Regions from separate parts of the Dactylosporangium sp. NPDC000244 genome, predicted to be linked through region 1. Evidence: riboswitches for the same ligand, from Rfam matches in the RefSeq annotation. Region 1 holds a riboswitch; each other region holds the start of a gene.
What was found. Region 1 has a riboswitch for cyclic di-AMP ahead of ABT369_RS06175 (hypothetical protein). Riboswitches for the same ligand answer to the same signal wherever they lie in the genome.

Region 1 (4,781 bases):
TCACCCGCGGCCTGACCACCGGGCTGCTGGAGATGCGCGACTTCGCCAGCGGCACCTCGAGCCGGTCGAGCAAGCTCGTCCACGGCGGCCTTCGCTACCTGGAGATGCTCGACTTCCGGCTGGTGCGCGAGGCTTTGCGCGAGCGCGGCCTGCTGCTGCGGCGCCTGGCCCCGCACCTGGTCAGGCCGGTCCCGTTCCTCTACCCGCTCACCCACCACGTGTGGGAGCGGGGCTACGTCGGCGCGGGCGTCACGCTGTACGACACCATGGCCGGGCGCGAACGAGGCGCCCTTCCGCGCCACCGCCAGCTGAGCCGCCGCGCCGCGCTGCGGGCCTGCCCCGCGCTGCGCCCGGAGAGCTTCGTCGGCGCCGTGCAGTACTGGGACGCGCAGGTCGACGACGCCCGGCACACCCTGTTCGTGGCCCGCACCGCCGCCGCCTACGGCGCGCACGTGCTGTCCCGCGCGCAGGTCATCGGCTTCCTGCGCGAGGGCGGCCGGATCACCGGCGTGCGGGTGCGCGACCTGGAGCACGACCGCGAGTTCGAGGTGCGCGCGCGGCAGGTCGTCAACGCGACCGGGGCCTGGACCGACGACACCCAGGCGATGATCGGCGAGCGCGGCCAGTTCCACGTCCGCGCCTCCAAGGGCATCCACCTGGTCGTGCCCCGCGACCGGATCCGCTCCTCCACCGGGATGATCCTGCGCACCGCGACGAGCGTGCTGTTCGTCATCCCGTGGGGCCGGCACTGGATCGTCGGCACCACCGACACCGACTGGACCCTGGACAAGGCGCATCCGGCCGCGACCCGCACCGACATCGACTACCTGCTGAGCGAGATCAACCAGGTCCTCGCCACGCCGCTGCGCCACGACGACGTCGAGGGCGTCTACGCCGGCCTGCGCCCGCTGCTGGCCGGGGAGTCGGAGCCCACCTCCAAGCTGTCCCGCGAGCACCTTGTCGTCACGCCGGTGCCCGGGCTCGTCGCGGTCGCGGGCGGCAAGTACACCACGTACCGCGTGATGGCCGCCGATGCCGTGGACGCCGCGGTACACGGGCTGGACAGGGCGGTACCCCCATCGTGCACCGACCAGACCCCGCTCGTCGGCGCGGACGGCTTCGCGGCCCTGTGGAACCAGCGCGCCGCGCTCGCGACCGGCAGCGGCCTGCACGTCGCCCGGATCGAGCACCTCCTCGGCCGCTACGGTAGCCTCGTCCGCGAGGTGCTGGAGCTGCTCGCCGCCGACCCGCACCTGGCGCGGCCGGTGCCCGGCGCCGACGACTACCTGATGGCGGAGGTGCGCTACGCCGTGCTGGCCGAGGGCGCCCGGCACGTCGAGGACGTGCTCACCCGCCGCACGCGCATCTCGATCGAGACGTTCGACCGGGGCATGACGGCGGTTCGCCCCGTGGCCATGCTGATGGCCGACGCGCTCGGCTGGACCGCCGAGCAGGTCGATCGCGAGGTGGACAGCTACCGGCTGCGCGTGGAGGCGGAGCGGGCCTCCCAGACCCAGCCCGACGACCGCACGGCCGAGCGGATCCGCCGCGAGGCCCCCGACGTGGTGCCGGTGGTGCAGGCCGTCTGACGCATACATCGATCAACTTCCCTTCGATCGGCGCCGTTTCCTGAGCAAAGTCGCAGGTGGCCGGGGTGCACGCCGCATCTCGGCACTTCCGATCGAGGGGTTCACCTGCGCTTGAGAAGCCGCTATGGTCATGAGGCTCGCCGCGAGTGATCGTCACCGTTCCGGTGACGGCGCGGCGGCCCGCCGAGTCGTACTCGAACGAGCCGGGGACCCAAGCATCACTGGGGTGAATCCGCGTGGCCACGCGCCGCGCGGTAGGGCGATCCTCCCGCCCGAATCCGTCAGCTAACCCGGTAGGCGGCACCGGAAGGAGCAGTACATGCACGCCCTCTCGCGGAGCCATACCTCGGCCCATCGCCCAGCGGACCCGCCGGCGCGCCCGGATCGCCACATCGGCTGACCCTCCGGCCCCGGACCCCGCCCCCACCGCAACGCCCCGACCGCCACTGTCCCGAGTGGACGGTCGATTGCGCATTCCCTTGCTCCGCACCGGACCCCCCGGCCCGGAGTCGAACCCTGTCGAGGTTTCCGTGCAGCACCCGAACAAACCCAACCATCCCGACAATCTGAACCGTTCGCTCCGGACGAGGTGCGCCCGTGCCGGCCGATGAGACCACCGGGCGGCACCGGCGGCAGGAACCGTCCGGCCGGCGCCTCCCGGTCCGCCGGGGCATCGCCCTGTACTCCGCGGCCGCCGTCGTAGCGTTCGCCGTCATCGGCGCGCTGCTGTTGTTCAACTCACACGGCCCAAGCGCGCTGGCCGTGGCGCAGAACGAGTCGGCGACCCAGCGCGCCGACGACCGGGCGGCCGACGCCGAGAACCGCGCATCCCGCGGCGAGGCACGCACCGGCGACACGCCCAGCCGGCAACCGTCGGCGGCGGCCAGCGCCCCGGCGAAGCCGTCGACGGCGGGCACCACGGCACAGCCGCCGAGCACGGCCACCGCCGCGCCGACGACCGCCGCGCCGACGCCGGCGGTCATCGCCGCGGTCGGCGAGCTGACCCAGGCCGAGATGAACAACGCCGTGACGATCATCCGCACCGGACAGCAGATGGGCCTGCCCAGCCGCGCGTTCGTCGTGGCCATCTCCACCGCGCTGCAGGAGAGCCACCTGCACAACCTCGCCAACTCCAACGTTCCCGAGTCGCTCAACCTGCCCAACGAGGGCGTGGGCAGCGACCACGACTCCGTCGGGCTGTTCCAGCAGCGGCCGAACTGGGGCACCGTCACGGAGCTGATGAACCCGGCGGAGTCCGCGCGCCGCTTCTACAACGCGCTCGTGGACGTCTCCGGCTGGCAGCAGATGGCGATCACCGTGGCGGCGCAGACGGTCCAGGTGTCGGCGTTCCCGGACGCCTACGCCCAGTGGCAGTCGCTCGCCGAGCAGATCGTCACCGCCGTGCCGTGATCCACCCACGTCCCGGGGTTGTTAGGCGGCCGGGGCGGCGGGTAGTCGGCTGCGGAGACGAAGGAGGTGGCGCGTGACCCAGACTCAGCACCGGGACGTCGTCGACGTCCTGATGAACCAGCACGTCGAGATCAAGGCGCTGTTCAACCGGGTCGCCAGCGCGCAGGGCGACCAGAAGCGGACGCTGTTCTTCGACCTGGTCCGGCTGCTCGCCGTGCACGAGAGCGCTGAGGAGCAGATCGTGCACCCGGAGGCCCGCCGGGCGCTGGGTGACCGCGGCGACCAGGTCGTCGACGCCCGGCTCCGCGAGGAGTCCGAGGCCAAGCAGGTCCTGTCGGAACTGTACGACCTGGGCGTCGACCACCCGGGGTTCGACGAGCGGCTCGGCGCGTTCGCGGCCGACGTCAGCGAGCACGCCGCCAGCGAGGAAGTCGAGGAGTTCGAGCAGCTGCGGCGCACCGTCGAGCCGGACAAGCTGCAACGGATGGCCTCGGTGTTCGAGGCCGCCGAGAAGGTCGCGCCGACCCGGCCGCACCCGGCCGCGGGTGAGTCGGCGGCGGTGAACCTGCTCGCCGGTCCCCCGATCGCCGTCTTCGACAAGATCCGGGACGCTCTGCGCAGGACCTGACCCGCGAAGGCCCGCACCGGCGCGACCGGTGCGGGCCCGGAGGCGGTTGTGTCAGGTGCCGGGCGGTGGGTAGTTCGCGTCGCCATGACGGGTACGCAGACGGACGCCACCCGGGCGGATCGCGGCATCGTGCTACCCGGCGTCGTGCTCGGCGCCGGCCTCGGCGGGTTCGTCGACGGCATTCTGCTGCACCAGCTGCTGCAGTGGCACCACATGCTCAGCAGCACCACCAGGTATCCGGCCGACACGCTCGCGGGCCTGCGGGTGAACACACTGTGGGACGGCCTGTTCCACACCTGCACCTGGCTGGCCGTGCTGATCGGCCTCGCCCTGCTGTACTCCCGGATCGCGGCCGGACGCGCGCGGGTGTGGGGTTCGCGCACCCTGTGGGGCTGGATGCTGGTCGGGTGGGGCGGCTTCAACCTCGTCGAGGGCACGGTCGACCATCAGATCCTGGGCATCCACCACGTCCACGGCGGCCCCGACCAGCGCTGGTGGGATCTGGGCTTCCTCGCGCTCGGCGCCGTCCTGGTCGCCGCCGGCTGGCTGCTGCAGCACTCGGCCCGGCCGGAAGACCGCGCCCGGTGAGCCACGCCCATCCCGCCGTCGGCCTGCTGCCCGTCCTGGTCCTCGCCGGCGCGGTCGGCTACGACGCCATGGCGAGCCTCGGCCGCCGCCATTGGCCCTGGTGGCGTTCGGCACTCTTCCTGACCGGCGCCGGCCTGCTGGCGGCCGGCCTGGACCCGGCCGTATCGCCGTGGCCGCCCGGCGACTTCCGCACGCACGTGCTGCAGCACCTGCTCACCGGCATGCTCGCCCCGCTCGGCCTGGTCCTCGGCGCGCCGGGGACGCTGCTGCTGCGCACCGTGCCCGCCCCGACCGGCCGGCGGCTCACCCGGCTGCTGCGCACCCGCCCGGTCCGGCTCCTGGGCAGCCCGTGGACGGCGCTGACGGTCACCTCCGGCGGCCTGATCGTGCTTTACGGCACCCCGCTCTACGCCGCCACCACGCGCGAGCCCAGCCTGCACCAGCTCGTCCACGCCCACATGCTGCTCGCCGGATGCCTGTTCACCTGGGTCATCGCCGGCCCGGACCTGGCGCCCCTCCGCCCCTCGGTCCGCCTCCGGCTCGTCGTGCTCGGCGTCGCGATCGCC
Region 2 (4,781 bases), on a different contig from region 1:
TTACTCACGCGCCTCAGCGTATGAATCGAGATCAAGTCCTGATGTAAACCATTTGACGCAGGTCATGCCCGATGCGCGACGATTCGCGCGAACGGGAACGGCGTTATGGCGCGGTCGGCACGTACGCGCGGCCGTGGCAGGGGCCGGGGCCATGTCCGATGCGCGACAAGCCACGAGCCGCGAAACGAGGACCGCGGGCCGGGAGACGGGGCCGCGGGCCGGGAGACGGGGCCGCGGGCCGGGAGACGGGGCCGGGAAAACGGGAGCCGCGAGCCGGGAGCCGGGAGCCGGGAGCCGCGAAGGTTTCAGGCCCGCTGTGCGACGACGAAGAGGCGAGGGAACGGCAGGATCGTGCCGAAGGGCTCGCGCGGGTACAACTGCCGCATCTGCTCCTTGACCTCCGCCGTGAACTCCTCGAGGTCGTCCCCGGAGAGGGCGTCGAGGTAGGGCCGCAGGCCGGTGCCCTTGAACCACTCGAAGACCGGGTCGTCGCCGGGCAGCACGTGGTAGTAGGTCGTCTCCCACGCGTCCACGGTGAGGCCGGCCGCGGAAAGGAGCCGCACGTAGTCGGCCGCGCTCAGCACCGGCGACGCCGAGCGCGGACCCGTGGTGCCCGATGCGCCCGCCAGCAGCGGTGCCCAGCGCTCCCGTGCCGCCACCGCGGCCATGCCCGGGTCGAAGGAGAGCGGCACCTGGAAGGCGAGCGTGCCGCCGTCGTCGAGCGCCGCCGCCCACAGCGGCAGCAGCGTCCCGTGGTCGCCGACCCACTGCAGCGAGGCGTTGGCCACGATGACGTCGAGGGAGCCGCGCTGGGGCCGCCACTCGCCCGCGTCGGCGAGCTGGAAGGTCAGCTGGGCGGTCTGGTGCTCCGCGGCCGCCGCGATCATCGCCGGCGAGGAGTCGAGGCCCAGGATCGCCGCGTCCGGCCAGCGGGACGCGAGGGTGGCGGTCATCGTGCCGGGGCCGCAGCCGAGGTCGACGACGGCGACCGCGGACGTGGTGGGGATGCGCGCCACGAGCTCGCGGAAGGGGCGGGCGCGCTCGTCGGCGAAGCGCTCGTACTGCTGCGGGTCCCAGGTCGCCATGCCCCAATGATGAAGGGCCGCCCTTCGGTGAGAAGAGCGGCCCTTCGAACAAGCGACGAACTAGACCTTCGGCCGCCCGTACCCGTAGATGCTGTCGACGCCGATCGGCGCCTCCTTCACCACGTCGCCGGTGTGCGGGGCGTGCACGATGGTGCCGGGCTTGACGTAGATGCCGACGTGGCCGAGCCCGTTGTAGAAGACGAGGTCGCCGGGCAGCAGCTGGGAGCTGCTGATGTGGGCCACCTTGCTCCACTGGCTGGCCGCGTTGTGCGGCAGGCTCACGCCCGCGGCGCCCCACGCGCCCATGGTCAGGCCGGAGCAGTCCCAGCTGTTCGGACCGGCGGCGCCCCACTTGTAGGGCTCGCCGAGCTGGGCGTAGGCGAAGTTGACGACCTTCTGCCGGGTCGCGTCGTCGACGACGGGCGCCTTGGCGTTGGTCGTGCCGGGCGAGCTCACCTTGGTGCTGCCGGCGTTCTTGGCCTTCTTCTGCAGGTCCTCGAGCTTCTTGACGTCGCCCTCGATCTGCTTGCGCTGGTTTTCGAGATCGGCCTTCTGCGTGTTCTGCGCCGCGATCGTCTCGTCCAGCTTGGCCTTGTCGTTCTTGTAGTCCTCGATGCTCTTCTGCTGCTGGTGCGTGATCTGCTGCAGCATCGAGAGCTGGTCCATCAGCGAGCCCGACGTCGTCGCGTTGAGCACGATGTTGAGGTTGCGCATGTTGCCGTTGGTCTTGAACGCGGCGATCGCGATCTCCTGGACGGCGCCGTTGGTCGCCGCCACGCTGTCCTCGAGCGTCTTCGCCTTGCTCTGGGAGTCGGCCAGGTCGATGTTGATTTTGTTCCAGGCCTCGACCGTGGCCTCGAGGTCCTTGTTCGACTTGTCGAGCTGAGCCTCGATGTCGGCGAGCGACGGATCCGCGTGCGCGACCGTCGCGGGTGCGAGCACGGTGAGTGAGACGAACCCGATCAGCAGAGTCCGCAGCACCGACCGGCGGGCACGATGTCCAGTGGACAAGGAAAGACCCTTCTGCACCGACACCGCCTACCGGGTTAGCTGACGGGTTCGGGCGGGAAGAGATAGCGCCCTACCGCAGCATTGCGGATTCACCCCGAAGAACACGGGTCCCCGGTTCGCCGCGCGCGCCCGGGGGCGGGTGCGCGCGATGTCGATTCGGCGGCGCTTGCCCGGCGCCGTCCGGGTTGGACGGCGGACTGCCGAGCAGGCCAGAGCCTAACTTAACGTGATCATCTCGCAGGCGAAAGGCGTGCGTCCCGCTCGATATCTATTACCCCAAAAGTCCGTATTACCGCCGGTTGGCCGCCCGTGCCAGACCGTGACATTGGTGCCGGACGGTTACAGATTCGGGGCTTGATTCCTACGCGGAAGCGGGTTAAATACTCCTAACTTCTTACACCGCCGGTGCAAATAGTTCGGGGGTCCGCACGTGCTACGGGTCCAGAACCTCGAGGTCGTCTACGACGATGTGATGCTGGTGTTGCGGGGCGTGAGCCTCGCCGTCCCGGAGGGCCGGATCGTCGCCCTCCTCGGCGCGAACGGCGCCGGCAAGACCACGCTGCTGCGGGCGCTCTCCGGCCTGCTGGGCGTGCACGACGGGGCCGTGACGCGCGGCTCCGTCACCCTGGGCGACGCTCCCGTCCACCGTCTGCGCCCCGCCGCGGTCGTGCGGCGCGGGATCAGTCAGGTGATGGAGGGCCGGCGCACCTTCGCCGAGCTCACCGTGGAGGAGAACCTGCGGCTGGGCGCCCACACCCGCCGCCGCGGCGCGGCCGAGGCGATGGAGCGCATGTACGGGCTCTTCCCGGTGCTCAAGCAGCGGCGCGCGGCGGTGGCCGGCTACCTCTCCGGCGGTGAGCAGCAGATGCTCGCGATGGGCCGGGCGCTCATGTCCGACCCGAAGTACCTGCTGCTGGACGAGCCGAGCCTGGGCCTGGCCCCGCGCATGGTCGAGCAGGTGCGGGACCTGATCGTGGAGATCAACCGGGCCGGCACCGCCGTGCTGCTGGTCGAGCAGAACGCGACCATGGCGCTCTCCGTCGCCGAGCACGGATACGTGCTGGAGAACGGCAAGGTCGTGCTCGACAAGCCCGCCGCCGAGCTGCTCGCCGACGACGACATCCGCGAGTTCTACCTGGGATCGCACGCCGCCCACTCGTTCCGCGAGGTCAAGCACTACAAGCGCCGGAAGCGGTGGCTGTCGTGAGCGGTCCGGAGCGGAGCGGAGGGGCCGCTCACCATGGGCGCAGCGTTCTCGCGGCGGCACCGGAGCTTGCGGAGGTGACGTCGTGAGTGATGTGCTGACCTTCCAGGACGTGCAGCTGAGCTTCGCGGGCGTCAAGGCGATCAACGGGGTCGACTTCAGCGTCGGCGCCGACGAGCTCTTCGCGGTGATCGGCCCCAACGGCGCCGGCAAGACGTCCATCTTCAACGTGATCTCCGGGGTGTACCGCCCGCAACACGGCCGGGTCCTGCTGGGCGACACCGACATCACCGGCGCGCGCCCCGACCGCGTCGCCCGGCTCGGCGTCGCCCGCACGTTCCAGAACGTCGAGCTGTTCCGCCAGCTCACGGTCGTGGAGAACCTGATGCTCGGCCGGCACCACCACATGCGCTACGGCACCCTCGCCGCCGTCGCCTGGCTCGGCCGCGCCCGCCGCGAGGAGCTGGCCAACCGGGCCCGGGTCGAGGAGATCGTCGACTTCCTCGAGCTCGCGCCGTGGCGCCGGATGCCGGTGGGGCTGCTGCCGTACGGCGTGCAGAAGCGGGTGGAGCTGGGCCGCGCGCTCGCCATGGAGCCGCGGCTGCTGCTGCTCGACGAGCCGGTCGCCGGCATGAATCTCGAGGAGACCGAGGACATGGCGCGGTACATCCTCGACATCCGCGACGAGCTGGGCATCCCGATGATCCTCGTCGAGCACGACATGGGCCTGGTCATGGACCTCGCCGACCGGGTGCTGGTGGTCGACTTCGGCGTCCCGGTCGCGTGCGGCACGCCGAAAGAGGTCCAGCAGCACCCCGACGTCATCCGCGCCTACCTGGGGGAGGCGGCATGACCGGTCCGCAGCGTTGCGGAGGGGCCGGGCATCGGCTAGCGCAGATGGAAGGTCAGGCACCCGGCGAGCGAAGCGAGGAGGGGGCATGACCATCGCCGACCTGGTGCGGGATCGGGCGCGGCGGACGCCGGACGCGGTCGCGCTGCGGGAGAAGCACCGCGGCATCTGGCGCGAGATCACCTGGGGGCAGTACTGGGACACGGCCCAGTCGGTCGCCCACGCGCTGCGCGGGCTGGGCGTGGAGCCGGGCGACCGGGTCGCGATCCTGTCCGAGAACCGGCCCGAGTGGCTCTTCGCCGACGTCGCCACGGTGGCGCTGCGCGCGGCGACCGTCGGGCTCTACCCGACCAGCCCGGCCGGCGACGTCGGCTGGCTGCTGGCCCACTGCGGCGCGAAGGTGCTCATCGCCGAGGACCAGGAGCAGGTGGACAAGGCCCTGGCGGTGCTGGAGGACTGCCCCGGGCTGCTCAAGATCGTGTACCTCGATCCGAAGGGCATCCGCAACCGGTACACCAACGATCGCCTGCTCTTCTGGGGCGACCTGCTCGCCGGCGTCTCCCAGGAAGACCTGGAGCTCGCGGCCGAGCCCGGCGACCTGGCGACGCTCGTCTACACCTCCGGCACGACC
Region 3 (4,781 bases), on a different contig from region 1:
ATCTTCGGTTCCGGCGAACCGGGGCGAGGCCCGCGTACGCCTAAGGGGTGAAGCGGGGAGGCAGCGACCATGGCGAATGCCGTCGAGCAAGAGTTTCACGAGTTCGTGCGGGTGCGGCTGCCCGGGCTGCGGCGGGCGGCGTACCTGCTCTGCGGCGACTGGACGCGCGGGGACGACATCGTGCAGCGCGCGCTGACCGACGTCTACGTGCGCTGGCGGAGGGTCCGGCGGGCCGAGAACATCGACGCGTACGTGCGCACAGTCCTGGTGCACCGGTTCATCGACGAGCGGCGGCGCGGCTGGTCCGCGCGCGTGTCGCTCGTGGACCGGGTGCCGGAGCGGCCCGCCGAGGACGTCGCACTGCAGGGCATCCCCGCCGGGCTCGAGCTGCGGCAGGCGATGGCGCGGCTGCCCGACCGGCAGCGGGCGGTACTGGTGCTGCGGTTCTTTTATGACATGTCCGTCGAGCAGACGGCGCTGGCAATGCGCTGCGCGCCCGGCACGGTCAAGAGTCAGACCTCGGCGGCGCTCGCCACGATGCGGCGGCTGCTCGAGGACACCACCGAGCACGCGGGGAGGGCACGGTGAACGACTGGGAGGAGGGCCTGCGGGTCCTCATGCGCGACGGCGGCGCGGCCCCGGCCTCGCGCGTCGACCTGGGGCGGGTGGTGACCGATGGGCGGCGCCGGCGGCGGGCCGCGAGCGGGGCGGTGGCCGCGGCGGTGCTGGCGCTGGTCGCCGGGGCGGCCGTCGCGCTGCCGGGGTGGCCGGGGGGCGAGCCGGTGCCCGGCGCGTCCGGGGCGGCGGACGCGTCAGACGCGGGGGCCGGGGTCGGCGGGTTCGATCCGGTGCTGGTCCTGCGGCTGCGGCCGGGCTGGCTGCCGGACGGGGTCGCGGCCGACCCGAACCCGTCGCTGTGGGCGGCGCGGCAGTCCGAGCGGTACGCCGACCAGCCCGCGACCACCGACTTCACGATCTCGCTCTACGCGCCCGGGTTCGTGCCGCGCTTCCTCGACCCGGCCACGAAGGCGGACGAGCCGGCGATGCTCCTCGAACCCGCGGACTCCCTCGGCGGGCGTCCGGCGCAGTGGTACAGCGAACAGGCCCACCCCCAGCGCAGCGGGCTGCTGTGGCAGTGGGCGCCGGACGCGTACGCCAGCGTGGAGGGGATCACGCCCGGCTCGGCGGCGCAGGACCGGGCCGTGTGGCGCCACGTCGCCGAACAGCTCGTCACGAACGCGCGCCGGCCGGTGCCCGTGCCGGGATACGTCACGGACACGCCGGCCGGCATGGCGCTGATCGGCATGGACCGGGTCTTCGACCGCACCCGGCAGCGGTGGGCCACGGTGCTGGTCCTCAACCGCTACGCGTACGTGCCGCCGCCCGAGGGCCGGCCCCGGCCCGGCATCGAGGTCACGTTGACGCCGGGCGGAACCGCCGGCACGGTACACCTGGCCGACCACGAGGACGAGTGGACCATCGATCCCGTTCGCTGAGCGGCTCAGGCGATCGCGGCGACGACCTCCGCGGCCCGGCCGGCGTGCTTCTGGTACGCCCCCGGGTACGCGGAGCGCTGCACCGCCTGGGCCGCGGCCGTGACGCTCATGCTCTGCCAGCCCGACACCCGGGCGAGCGCCGAGTAGAACAGCGCGGCCGAGTGCGCCGGGTTCATGAGCTCGGGCACGCTGCCCCAGCCCTGGCTCGCGCGCTGCTGGAACAGCCCGACCGAGTCGTGGTCGGTCGAGACGGCGTCGTGCGGCAGCTTCATCGAGGACGGGACGGCCGGGCTGGCGACGTTGTAGAGGTCGCTCTCCTGCATCGCGGTGGCGACCGCCACGACGAGCCCCTTCTCGGGCACGCCCTGGGCGCGGCCCTGCCGGACGATCGCGGCCGCGTTGTTCATCTGGGTCTGGTTCAGCCCGGCGACCGGCCGCGGCAGGGCGGGCGGGGGCGGGGGGACGGGGGCGGGCGCGTCGGAGAGTGCGGCCTGCCCGTCGAGCGAGGACAGCACGAGCGAGGTGTCCTCGGTGTACAGCGGCGCGGGTGCGGCGGGCGCGGCGACCGGCGGGCGTGGCGCGCCGGCGGAGGCGGAGTGGCCGGCCGAGCCGGACGCGAGCAGGGTGGCGGACAGGACGACGGCGGACACGGCCACGGGCTTGACGGCCAGCAGTGATCGGCGGTGGCGCGGCTGGAATTGGCGCGGTAAAGGTTTCAGCAAGATCATTCCTCAGACGGATGCGGGCGCACGCCATCGGCACGATCCCGTGGTGCGAAAGGGATCGCGCGGCGGCGAGGCGAACGGTCAGCGGGTGGACACGGGCCAGGTCAGGTCCTGGCGATCACCCGTCCGAGGGAAAGACGACACAGGGCGTCGACGAGCACGAGAAGTTCTCCTTCCGGTGCCGCCTACCGGGTTAGCTGACGGGTTCGGACGGGAGGATTCGCCCTACCGTGACTCGGTCACGGATACACCCCAAGGACTGCGATGGGTCCCCGGCTCGCGACACCGAAGTGAGCGTCGCGACTCGACGGCGCCTGCCCGGTGGCCCCGCATTTTCGGGGCGCGTCGCCCGTGGCAGACCACCCGACAGTAACGGGGACTTCAGGACTCGGCCAGCCACAGCAACGGGATCCCACCCGGCGCACCGGAACGCTCACCGTGCGCTGTCACACGATCGGTCATCCCGCGCCCGTGCCGAGCGCCCTTGACCTGGTACATCGCCCGATCCGCCAGGCGCAGGGCGGCCCCGGCATCGAGCACCGTGTCATCGATCACGGCCGCCCCGACGCTGACCCGCACCCGCAGCACGTGCCCGTCGTGCACCACCGGCGCCGAGACGGCCCGCTCGACCCGGTCGACGAGCGCGGCCAGGCCGGCCGCGTCGGTGCCGGGCAGGTCGGTGGCGAGCACCACGAACTCGTCGCCGCCGAGGCGGGCCACGGTGTCGCCGGGCCGGACGAGCGCGCACAGCCGCTGGGCCACGGCGACGAGCACCGCGTCCCCGGCGTCGTGACCGAGCGTGTCGTTGACCGTCTTGAAGTCGTCGAGGTCGCAGAAGAGCAGCGCCCCGACACCGTGCCCGGACCGGGCCCGGCGGACCGCGGCGGCGAGCGGCGCGGCCAGCGCGTCGCGGTTGGCCAGGCCCGTGAGCGGGTCCCGGGACGCCCGGCGTACCAGGTCGGCCTCGGCCGCCTTGCGCTCGGTGATGTCCTGGACCTGCAGGATGCCGAAGGCGGGCGGACCGGCCACGATGGACAGCGTCGTGGCGACCCAGATCACCGTGCCGTCGCCGCGCACGCAGCGGATCTCGTAGTCGCGCACCTGGGTGCCCTTGCCCGTGGTCGCGACGGCGAAGGCGAGCCGGGCCAGGTCGAGGTCGTCCGGGTGCATGAGGTCGGCGATGCGCAGCTCGAGCAGCTCCGCCTCGGTGCGGCCGAGCAGCTCGCACAGGGCGGGGTTGACGCGGGTCATCCGGGCCTGGGTGGCGCCGTCGAGGCCGAGCATGCACATGCCCGTACCAGCGCCCGTGAAGGCCAGCCGGAAGGCCTCCTCACTGGCGGCGAGGTGACGGCGCTCCCGCTGCAGGGCCTCGACCAGATTGGCGTTGTTGATCGCGATGCCGGCCTGCGCGGCGAGCATCTCCAGCAGCTCGCGCTGCGGCGGCCCGGGCCGTCGGCCGTCGGTGGGCAGGTCGACGCCGAGGATGCCGACCAGCTCGCCGTCGGGCGCCCGCAGCGGGGCGAACAGGGCGTCGAGCGGGTGCCAGCGCTCCTCCTCGGGCACGTCCTCGAAGCCGGGCGCGGCGTCGGGCACCCAGGAGTGGATGTGATCGCTGTGCCGCTCGTGCGGGAGGTACCGCAGCTGCCCCCACGCCTCCGTGCGCCCGAGGTACTCGTCGAGCTCCGCCGCCGGGTACCGCGTCCCGAGCAGCGTCGCGCGCGCCTCCTCCGAGCCGGCCAGCGCGATCGCCTCGTACTCGCCCTCCGGGTGCAGGTAGTTGACCACGGCGACGGCGAACCCGGTCCCGTCGACGACGGCGTCCACGATGAGCTGCAGGGTCTCGGCCAGCGTGGTGCCGGTGTTGATGCGGCCCGTGATGCGGTACACCGAGCGGATCGCGTCCATCGCCGCGTCTCGATCACGCATCGCTCGCCTACCCGCATCCGGCCGACCTTGCATCCTTACATCGACGCATCAAACCGGATCTGAAGTAAACCCTTTCGGCGTCACGAGATTGCCGCGGGCAGTCGCAGAGCCCCCGCGGCGCGCCGGGCCTCGCGGGTCATCGCGGCGATCATCAGGCCTTTGCCCGGCAGGTACGGCAGCATGCGGATGCTCAGGTTCTGCAGCTTCACGGCCAGCTCGGACTTCGGCGCGAAGCCGCGGGCCGGGGCGAGCGCGGCCTTGTGGTTGGCGTCGACGAAGCCGCGCATCTGACGGTCATATGCGGGCAGATCGTGCAGATTCGCCGCGAGCACGTACGCCCCCACGAGCGCCATGCCGGTGCCCTGGCCCGTCAGCGAGGAGGGCGCGTAGCCGGCGTCGCCCACCAGCGCGACCCGACCGGCCGTCCAGCCGGGCATCCTGACCTGGGCGTTCGGGGCCACGTACAGGTCCGGAGCGGCCCGCATCAGCTCGAGCAGCCGCGGCACGACCCAGCCCGAGCCCTGAAACGCGGTCTCGATGGCGCTCAGGCGCTCGGCGCGGTCGCGGGAGGGCATCGGGCCGCCGTACAGCAGCGTCACCTTCACCGTTTCCGAGCCCTTGTCGGTCTTGACGC

Region 2: linked by a shared signal. The riboswitch ahead of ABT369_RS39810 (NlpC/P60 family protein) and the one ahead of ABT369_RS06175 (hypothetical protein) in region 1 are both predicted to bind cyclic di-AMP.
Region 3: linked by a shared signal. The riboswitch ahead of ABT369_RS40540 (hypothetical protein) and the one ahead of ABT369_RS06175 (hypothetical protein) in region 1 are both predicted to bind cyclic di-AMP.

Annotation. Positions count from the first base shown of each region.
Region 1 covers NZ_JBEPEH010000003.1:295,469-300,249, reverse strand. The annotation lists gene ABT369_RS06180 (glycerol-3-phosphate dehydrogenase/oxidase) at 1-1,589, shown strand, start outside; cyclic di-AMP (ydaO/yuaA leader) riboswitch at 1,761-1,904, shown strand; gene ABT369_RS06175 (hypothetical protein) at 2,187-2,999, shown strand; gene ABT369_RS06170 (hemerythrin domain-containing protein) at 3,073-3,627, shown strand; gene ABT369_RS06165 (DUF2243 domain-containing protein) at 3,712-4,215, shown strand; gene ABT369_RS06160 (cytochrome c oxidase assembly protein) at 4,212-4,781, shown strand, end outside.
Region 2 covers NZ_JBEPEH010000033.1:137,487-142,267, reverse strand. The annotation lists gene ABT369_RS39820 (Rv0361 family membrane protein) at 1-8, opposite strand, end outside; gene ABT369_RS39815 (methyltransferase domain-containing protein) at 306-1,085, opposite strand; gene ABT369_RS39810 (NlpC/P60 family protein) at 1,146-2,066, opposite strand; cyclic di-AMP (ydaO/yuaA leader) riboswitch at 2,107-2,268, opposite strand; gene ABT369_RS39805 (ABC transporter ATP-binding protein) at 2,569-3,303, shown strand; gene ABT369_RS39800 (ABC transporter ATP-binding protein) at 3,386-4,153, shown strand; gene ABT369_RS39795 (AMP-dependent synthetase/ligase) at 4,239-4,781, shown strand, end outside.
Region 3 covers NZ_JBEPEH010000035.1:16,610-21,390, forward strand. The annotation lists gene ABT369_RS40530 (SigE family RNA polymerase sigma factor) at 70-588, shown strand; gene ABT369_RS40535 (hypothetical protein) at 585-1,496, shown strand; gene ABT369_RS40540 (hypothetical protein) at 1,502-2,146, opposite strand; cyclic di-AMP (ydaO/yuaA leader) riboswitch at 2,389-2,528, opposite strand; gene ABT369_RS40545 (diguanylate cyclase domain-containing protein) at 2,603-4,147, opposite strand; gene ABT369_RS40550 (FAD-dependent monooxygenase) at 4,228-4,781, opposite strand, start outside.